2 regions of the Streptomyces sp. NPDC002520 genome follow, and region 2 is predicted to be linked to the other one. Evidence: riboswitches for the same ligand, from Rfam matches in the RefSeq annotation. Region 2 holds a riboswitch; the other holds the start of a gene.
The links. A riboswitch is a leader RNA that binds a small molecule or an ion and turns the genes downstream of it on or off. The one in region 2 is predicted to bind glycine.
Positions count from the first base shown of each region.

Region 1 (4,088 bases), on a different contig from region 2:
TCTTGTGCAGGTTCAGGTGCGAGACGTCGCCGCCGAAGTGGCCGGGCTTGGCGAGGCCGACCAGGGCGTTGAGGTTGGCGCCGTCGACGTAGACCTGGCCGCCGGCCTCGTGGACCTGGGCGCAGATGTCGGCGACGTGCTCCTCGAAGACGCCGTGCGTCGACGGGTAGGTGATCATCAGGACCGCAAGCTCGTCGCGGTACTGCTCGATCTTCGCCCGCAGGTCCTCGACGTCGATCTCGCCGTCCTCGGCGGTCTTCACGACGACGACCTTCATGCCGGCCATCACGGCGCTGGCCGCGTTGGTGCCGTGCGCGGAGGACGGGATCAGGCACACGGTGCGCTGCTCGTCACCGTTGGCCCGGTGGTAGCCGCGTACGGCCAGCAGGCCGGCGAACTCGCCCTGGGAACCGGCGTTCGGCTGCAGCGAGACCTTGTCGTACCCGGTGACCTCGGCGAGACGTTCCTCCAGCTCGCGGATGAGGGTCAGGTAGCCCTCGGCCTGCTCGGCGGGCACGAACGGGTGCAGCTGGCCGAACTCGGGCCAGGTGACCGGCTCCATCTCGGTGGTCGCGTTGAGCTTCATGGTGCAGGAGCCCAGCGGGATCATGCCGCGGTCGAGCGCGTAGTCGCGATCGGCCAGCTTGCGCAGGTAGCGCAGCATCGCGGTCTCGGAGCGGTGCTCCTGGAAGACCGGGTGGGTCATGTAGTCGTCGGTGCGCAGGAGCGCCTCGGGCAGCGCCTCCGCGGCGCCCGCGTCGAGCGCCTCGACGTCGCCCTCGACACCGAAGGCGGCGAACACGGCGGCCAGCTGGGCGCGGTTGGTGGTCTCGTCGCAGGCCAGAGAGACGTGGTCGGCGTCGACGAGGTGCAGGTTCACCCCGTTCTCCAGGGCGGCGGCGACGACCTCGGCGGCCTGGCCGGGCACGCGCGCGGTGAGGGTGTCGAAGTAGGCGCCGTGGACGATCTCGACGCCGCCCGCCTTCAGACCCTCGGCGAGGAGGGTGGCGTAGCGGTGGGTGCGCCACGCGATGGTCCGCAGGCCCTCCGGGCCGTGGTAGACGGCGTACATGCCGGCCATGACGGCGAGCAGCACCTGCGCGGTGCAGATGTTGCTGGTGGCCTTCTCACGGCGGATGTGCTGCTCACGGGTCTGCAGCGCGAGACGGTAGGCCTTGTGGCCGTCGGCGTCGACGGAGACGCCCACGAGGCGGCCGGGCAGGCTGCGGGCGAACTTCTCGTGCACCGCCATGTAGCCCGCGTGCGGACCGCCGAAGCCCATCGGCACGCCGAAGCGCTGGGTCGTGCCGACCGCGATGTCCGCGCCCAGCTCGCCCGGCGAGGTCAGCAGGGTCAGCGCCAGCAGGTCGGCGGCGACCGTGACCAGGGCGCCGAGCTCGTGCGCCTGGGCGATGACCGGCTTGAGGTCGCGCACGGCACCGGAGGCGCCCGGGTACTGCAGGAGCACGCCGTTGATCTCACGGGCGGCGATGTCGGCCGGGATGCCCTCGCTGAGGTCGGCGACGACGACCTCGACACCGGTCGGCTCGGCACGCGTCTCTATGACGGCGACGGTCTGCGGCAGCGTGTCCGCGTCGACCAGGAACAGGCCCTTCTTGTTCTTGCCCATGCGCCGGGACAGCGCCATCGCCTCGGCGGCGGCCGTGCCCTCGTCGAGCAGGGAGGCACCGGAGGTCGGCAGGCCGGTGAGGTCGGCGACCGTCGTCTGGAAGTTCAGCAGGGCCTCCAGCCGGCCCTGGGAGATCTCCGGCTGGTACGGCGTGTAGGCCGTGTACCAGGCGGGGTTCTCCATGACGTTGCGCAGGATGACGGGCGGCGTGAAGGTCCCGTAGTAGCCGAGCCCGATCATCGAGCCGAGCACCTGGTTGCGGTCGGCGAGCGAGCGCAGCTCGGCGAGCACCTCGGCCTCGGTGCGGGCGCCCGGAAGGTCCAGGGCCTCGGCGTTCTTGATCACATCCGGGACCGCGGCGGCGGTCAGCTCGTCGAGCGAGCCGTAGCCGACGTGCGCGAGCATCTTGGCCCGCGCCTCCGGGTCGGGCCCGATGTGGCGCTGCTCGAAGGGGGTGCCCGCTTCGAGCTCGGAGAGCGGAATGCGATGGGCGGTCATGTGCGGAGGCCTCCTGGTCTGTGCGACCTGCGAGGGGCACCACGGCGCGGGTGCCCGGACGGCCTCCCCCTCTGTCATCTCAAACCTGAGAGCTTCACCGGGCACACTGAAGGCCCGGCTTTCACCGTCGGTGAGAGCGGGAGCCGTCGGCGCCCGCCCTGCTTTCCAGAGTGACCTCGTCCGTGCGGTACGGGGGCCTGAGAGATTCCGGGGAGGAGTTGCTCCTTCGGCGCCTCCGACTGCTCGGAGGACTCTCCCGCACGGGGTCAGCAGCCGTTGTCAGACTACCAGCGAGGTCAATGCTCGCGGCCTCGAGTGGCCGCCTCCCTGAATCTGCTCTTTTGTAGTGCTTACGGATGAGTTGCGACCAAGTGGAGGGAGAGGGACCGTGCAGACCGACATCGATCCGCGCAACCTGATCGGCCGCAAGGCGTTCGACCGCAATGGCACCAAGATAGGCACCATCGACGAGGTGTACCTCGACGACGCCACAGGTGTGCCGGAGTGGGCCGCCATACGCACCGGTCTGTTCTCCCGGGACGCCTTCGTCCCGCTGGAGCCCAGCGAGCTGATCGAGGGCACCCTCAGAGTCCCCTTCGACCGCGCGCTCATCAAGGACGCCCCCGACTTCGGCGTGGGCCGCCACCTCTCCCCCGAGCAGGAACTCCAGCTCTACCACCACTACGGCCTGGACGTGGGCGCCCCTCCCTCACCCCCGGACCACGACTTCGGCAAACTGGCCGGAACGGAGGAGAGCTGAGAACCGGAACGGAGCAGAGCTGACAAAGGCCTCCGGAACCTTGCCGACTCCGTTGGCCGCAGCCCCCCAAGGCGCGGGGAACCGCACGCCAGGCCCCCACGCACCCGCACCCGCACCCGGCTGCCGACCTTCACCCCCCTAAACATCCGTCTCCACCCCACCCCCCACCAGTGGCAGCGGATCCGCCCCCGCCAAGTCAGGATCGTCGACCCGAAACGTCCGTACACGCCCCGGCTCCGAGTCCGGCGTCTCGAACCGCACGGTGACCCGGCCCAGCCCGCTGCCCTGCACCCAGCCGTGCCCGTACTCGGCGTGCCGGACGTCGTGTCCGGCACTGTAGTGCCGCTCGGCGGGCTCCGGCGGCTCCTCCACCGGCTCCGGAGCCGCCTCCTCCGGCTCGGTGGGCCGCAGAGCGCCCGCCGTCTGCGCGAACAGGTCCTCCTGCGTGTAGTCGGCGAGCCCGGAGACGCCCACGCCGAGCAACCGCACCCCGCCCGTGGTGTCCACGGACTCCAGCAGCCGTGCGGCCGCCTCCCGGATCACCGCCGGGTCGTCCGTGGGGCCTCTGAGCGTCTCGGAGCGGGTCAGTGTCGAGAAGTCGTACCTCCGCACCTTCAGCACGATGGTGCGCCCGGACAGGCCCGCCCCGCGCAGCCGCCCCACGCACCGGTCGGCGAGCCGCTGCACCTCCATCCCGACCCGCAGCCGGTCGTGGATGTCCACGTCGTAGGTGTCCTCGACCGACACCGACTTGGCCTCCCGCTCGGCCACCACGGGCCGGTCGTCGCGCGCCAGCGCCATGGCGTACAGGGCGTGTCCGTGCGCCTTGCCGAGCATCCGGACCAGTTCGTCCTCGCCCGCCTCGGCCAGCTCCTCGACGGTGGTGATCCCGGCCCGCCGCAAGTGGTCCCCGGTGGCCGGCCCGACCCCCGGCAGGGTCCGCACCGACATCGGTCCGAGCAGGTCCCGCTCGGTCCCGGGCCGGATGAGCACGAGGCCGTCGGGCTTGGCCTCCTCCGAGGCGATCTTCGCGAGCATCTTGGAGGCGGCGAGCCCCACCGACCCCGTCAGCCCCGTGGCCGCCCGTATGTCCGCGCGCAGCTTGGTCCCGGCCAGCCGCGCCGACTCCTCGTCCCAGGCGGTTTCCCCGGCCTCCAGGTCCACGAACGCCTCGTCCAGGCTCAGCGGCTCCACCAGCGG
Region 1 is NZ_JBSFXG010000065.1:19,764-23,851, forward strand. Features, by position in the region: gene gcvP (aminomethyl-transferring glycine dehydrogenase) at 1-2,128, opposite strand, end outside; glycine riboswitch at 2,304-2,397, opposite strand; gene ACWD5D_RS43245 (PRC-barrel domain-containing protein) at 2,517-2,888, shown strand; partial or broken gene ACWD5D_RS43250 (DNA polymerase IV) at 2,810-4,088, opposite strand, start outside.
Region 1: linked by a shared signal. The riboswitch ahead of gcvP (aminomethyl-transferring glycine dehydrogenase) and the one ahead of gcvT (glycine cleavage system aminomethyltransferase GcvT) in region 2 are both predicted to bind glycine.

Region 2 (4,088 bases):
CCGGGTCCAGCTCGTGCAGGGGGGTGTTCAGGACAGTCATGCGGTTACGACTCCTCAGCCGGCGGTCTCGGCGTTGTACTCGTCGGCGGAGAGCAGGTCGGCCGGCTCCTCCGTGACGCGGACCTTGAACAGCCAGCCACCCTCGAAGGGGGCGGAGTTCACCAGCGACGGGTCGTCGACGACGTCCTCGTTGACCTCGGTGATCTCACCGGTGACCGGGGAGTACAGGTCGGAGACGGACTTGGTCGACTCCAGCTCGCCGCAGGTCTCGCCCGCGGTCACCGTGGAGCCGACCTCGGGGAGCTGGGCGTACACGACGTCGCCGAGCGCGTTGGCCGCGAACTCGGTGATGCCGACCGTCGAGACGCCGTCCTCGGCGGCCGACAGCCACTCGTGCTCCTTGCTGTAGCGCAGCTGCTGCGGGTTGCTCATGGCCTGAATTCTCCTGTACGCGGGAAAGTGCTGGTCGACGGGGGAGTACGGAAAGTGCTGATGAGCAGGCGAAATGTGGGCAGGGTCACGTGATCGTCACGCGACCGGGCCTCAGCCTGCTGGCGCCCTGGGGCCAGTGTCTACTTCTGGCGCTTGTAGAAGGGCAGCGCCACGACCTCGTACGGCTCGTGGTTGCCGCGGATGTCCACGCCGACGCCCTCCGTGCCCGGCGCCGCGTGCGCCGCGTCGACGTAGGCGATGGCGATCGGCTTGCCCAGGGTGGGGGAGGGGGCGCCGGAGGTGACCTCGCCGATCACCTGGCCCCCGGCGACGACGGCGTACCCGGCGCGCGGGACGCGGCGGCCCTCGGCGATCAGGCCGACCAGGACGCGCGGCGGGTTCTGCTCGGCGCGTGCGGCGGCCTCGGTGAGCGCCTCGCGGCCCACGAAGTCGCCCTCCTTCTCGAACTTCACCACCCGGCCGAGCCCGGCGTCGAACGGCGTGAGCGAGGTGGTCAGCTCATGCCCGTACAGCGGCATGCCCGCCTCCAGGCGCAGGGTGTCCCGGCAGGACAGGCCGCACGGCACCAGGCCGACGCCCTCGCCGGCCTTGGTCAGCGCCTGCCACAGCTCCACGGCGTGCTCCGGCTTCACGAACAGCTCGAAGCCGTCCTCGCCGGTGTAGCCGGTGCGGGCGATCAGCGCGGGAACGCCGGCGACGGTGCCGGGCAGGCCCGCGTAGTACTTCAGGCCGTCCAGGTCGGCGTCCGTGAGGGACTTCAGGATGCCGGAGGACTCGGGGCCCTGGACGGCGAGCAGCGCGTAGGCGTCGCGGTCGTCGCGGACCTCCGCGTCGAAGCCCGCGGCGCGCTCGGTCAGCGCGTCGAGCACCACCTGGGCGTTGGAGGCGTTCGCCACGACCATGTACTCGGTCTCGGCCAGCCGGTAGACGATCAGGTCGTCCAGGATGCCGCCGTCGGCCTGGCAGATCATGGTGTAGCGGGCGCGGCCGACACCGACGGAGGCGATGTTGCCGACGAGCGCGAAGTTCAGCAGGGCGGCCGCCTGCGGGCCTGTCACCGTGATCTCGCCCATGTGCGAGAGGTCGAAGAGGCCCGCCTTCGTGCGTACCGCGACGTGCTCGTCACGCTCGGAGCCGTAGCGCAGCGGCATGTCCCAGCCGGCGAAGTCGGTCATGGTCGCACCGAGCGAGCGATGGACGGCGTCCAGCGCGGTGTGACGGAGTTCGGTACTGCTCATCGGTCGGTCGTCTCCCAAGGCAGAGGGGCGAGGAGGTTCCTCCCCATCTGTCATCGGAACCTGAGAGGTTCGCCATGACCACCGACTTGGAAAAGTCGCAGGTCAGGACTTGCACCTTGGGTGGAGCCACTGTCGCAGCGGCCCGCTTTTCAGATGTGCCTCGCCCGCGCGGTAACGGTGCCTGAGAGATTCAAGGGAGGGACTTGCTCCTTCGGCGCCCCAGCGAAGGCTGCTGGGAACTCTCCCGCGCGGATTCAAACGGCCGGTATGCAGTTGGCGGGCACATCATTGCACGCCACACCCCGAGCCGTCAGGGCCGCATCTGTAACCGAGCTGTGGCACTACGCGCACCGAACCACTGGACACCGCGCATTACCTTCTCTTTACATTTGACGGGCAGGGGGCATGCCCCGAGCCCAGCAGGGGAGGACGAACACGGTGAACAGGACCACGGCCTACGCCACCAGCACCGGCATCGCGGTGTCCAAGCAGCCCTCCGCCCCCGCCGTCGAGCGCGGCTCCGGCCGCCCGGCCCCCGTCGTCCGCGACCTGCGCGAGCGCGCCGGCCACAGCCCGCACGCCCTGCACTTCGGCCCGCAGGACCTGGTGGTGATCACCGGCCTGCCCGGCAGCGGGAAGTCCACCCTGATGCGGCGCGCGGTCCCCGGCCACCGGATCGACTCCCAGGACACCCGCGAGCGCTGGGACGCCCGGACCCCCCGTTTCCTCCCGTACGCGCTCTACCGCCCCCTGGTCCGCCTCTCCCACTACGCCGGGCTGCGCCGCTCCCTCGCCACCGGCGAGGGAGTCGTCGTGCACGACTGCGGCACCCAGGCCTGGGTGCGCGCCTGGCTGGCCCGCGAGGCCCGCCGCCGCGGCGGCACCCTGCACCTGCTCCTCCTCGACGTCACCGCCTCCGCCGCCCGGGAGGGCCAGCGCGAGCGCGGCCGGGGCGTGTCCCGCTACGCCTTCCGCCGCCATCGCGGTGCGACCGACCGGCTGCTGCGCGCGGTGCGACGAGGCGAGCTGCCGGCCGGCTGCGGCTCGGCGGTGCTGCTGGACCGGCCGGCGGCGGACGTCCTGCGGCGGATCGTGTTCACAGGGTGAGGCCGGTCACCGGCACCGGATAGCCTTTGGCACCACAGCACGGTTCCCAGCAGGCGGTAGGCACATGGACTTCCCGGCGGACGTTCCCGCGGACTTCCCGGCACAGGCGCACCCCCACCCGCACGGCGGTTGGCCCGGCAACGAACTGGAGGAGGTGCTCTCCGCCTCCTTGGGCGTCCCCTCCGCGGGCGGCCGGATCGTCGAGGTCCTGGGCCGCAGCTTCCTCTGGATCCCGCTGCCCAGCGGAGGCGGCCCGCACAGCGGCCCGCTGGACCTGCCCACCCTGGACATCGAAGGCCAGGTGTACGTCCCGGTCTTCAGTTCCGAGGAGCAGCTGCACCAGGCCACCGGCTCCCACATGTCGTACACCATCGCCCCCGCCGTGGAGTTCGCCCGTGGCCTGCCCCCGCAGGTGGGCCTGGCGGTCAACCCGGGCGGCGTGGTCGGCGTACCCCTGCCGCCCGAGGCGGTGGCGGACCTCTGCCGCGCCGGCCGCACCCCCCTGGACGGCCCCGCCTCCGGCGGCCGCGTCCGGCTCTTCGAGCCCGACTGGCAGGACGACCCGGTCGACTTCCTCTCCGCCGCCTCCGCCGAGTTCGCCGCGACCGGCGTCGTCCGCACCGCCCGCCGCTGCCTCGCCGCCATCGAGACGGCCGACCCCGTGATGTTCGTCGGCGTCGAACTCTCCCAGTACGAGGGCGACATCCGCGCCCTCCCCCTGGAAGCCCTGGGCCGCGCCCTCGGCAACGTCCCCGCCCCCTGGCCGGTCAACCTGGTCCTCATGGACATCGCCGACGACCCGGTGGCCGGCTGGCTCCGCACGAACGTGCGCCCCTTCTACGAGAACGGCCACTGAAGGCACCCTCAGGGGCGCGGGGAACCGAGCGGGAACCCCCACGCACCCGCACCCGCCGACGTACACAAGGCCCCCACCCCCTAGGCGCATAAGCTGTCCCCAAACGCGGGGCAGTCCAAAAAGGAAGGGCAAGTCAGGTGAGCGCGAGCCCAAGCGGCAGCGTCGAGCACATGCTGCGCCAGGCCACCCCCGGCCGCTACGACGCCTACGAAGCACTGCTGCGCGCCCTCGCCACCCCGTCCTCCGGCCAGATCTGGATGCTCCTGTGGCACGGCCAGGCCGGCTCCCCCGACGCCCAGTACGGGGACATGGAGGTCGACGGCTTCCACTACGCCCCGTGCGTGACCTCCGCGCAGGAACTCTCGGCGAGCGGCTGGAACCGTTCCTACGAGGTCGTCGACGGGCTCGACGTGGCCCGCACCCTCTACCCCGAC
Region 2 is NZ_JBSFXG010000042.1:8,406-12,493, forward strand. Features, by position in the region: gene glyA (serine hydroxymethyltransferase) at 1-40, opposite strand, end outside; gene gcvH (glycine cleavage system protein GcvH) at 55-432, opposite strand; gene gcvT (glycine cleavage system aminomethyltransferase GcvT) at 573-1,691, opposite strand; glycine riboswitch at 1,729-1,850, opposite strand; glycine riboswitch at 1,851-1,948, opposite strand; gene ACWD5D_RS37555 (AAA family ATPase) at 2,097-2,798, shown strand; gene ACWD5D_RS37560 (enhanced serine sensitivity protein SseB) at 2,863-3,654, shown strand; gene ACWD5D_RS37565 (enhanced serine sensitivity protein SseB C-terminal domain-containing protein) at 3,825-4,088, shown strand, end outside.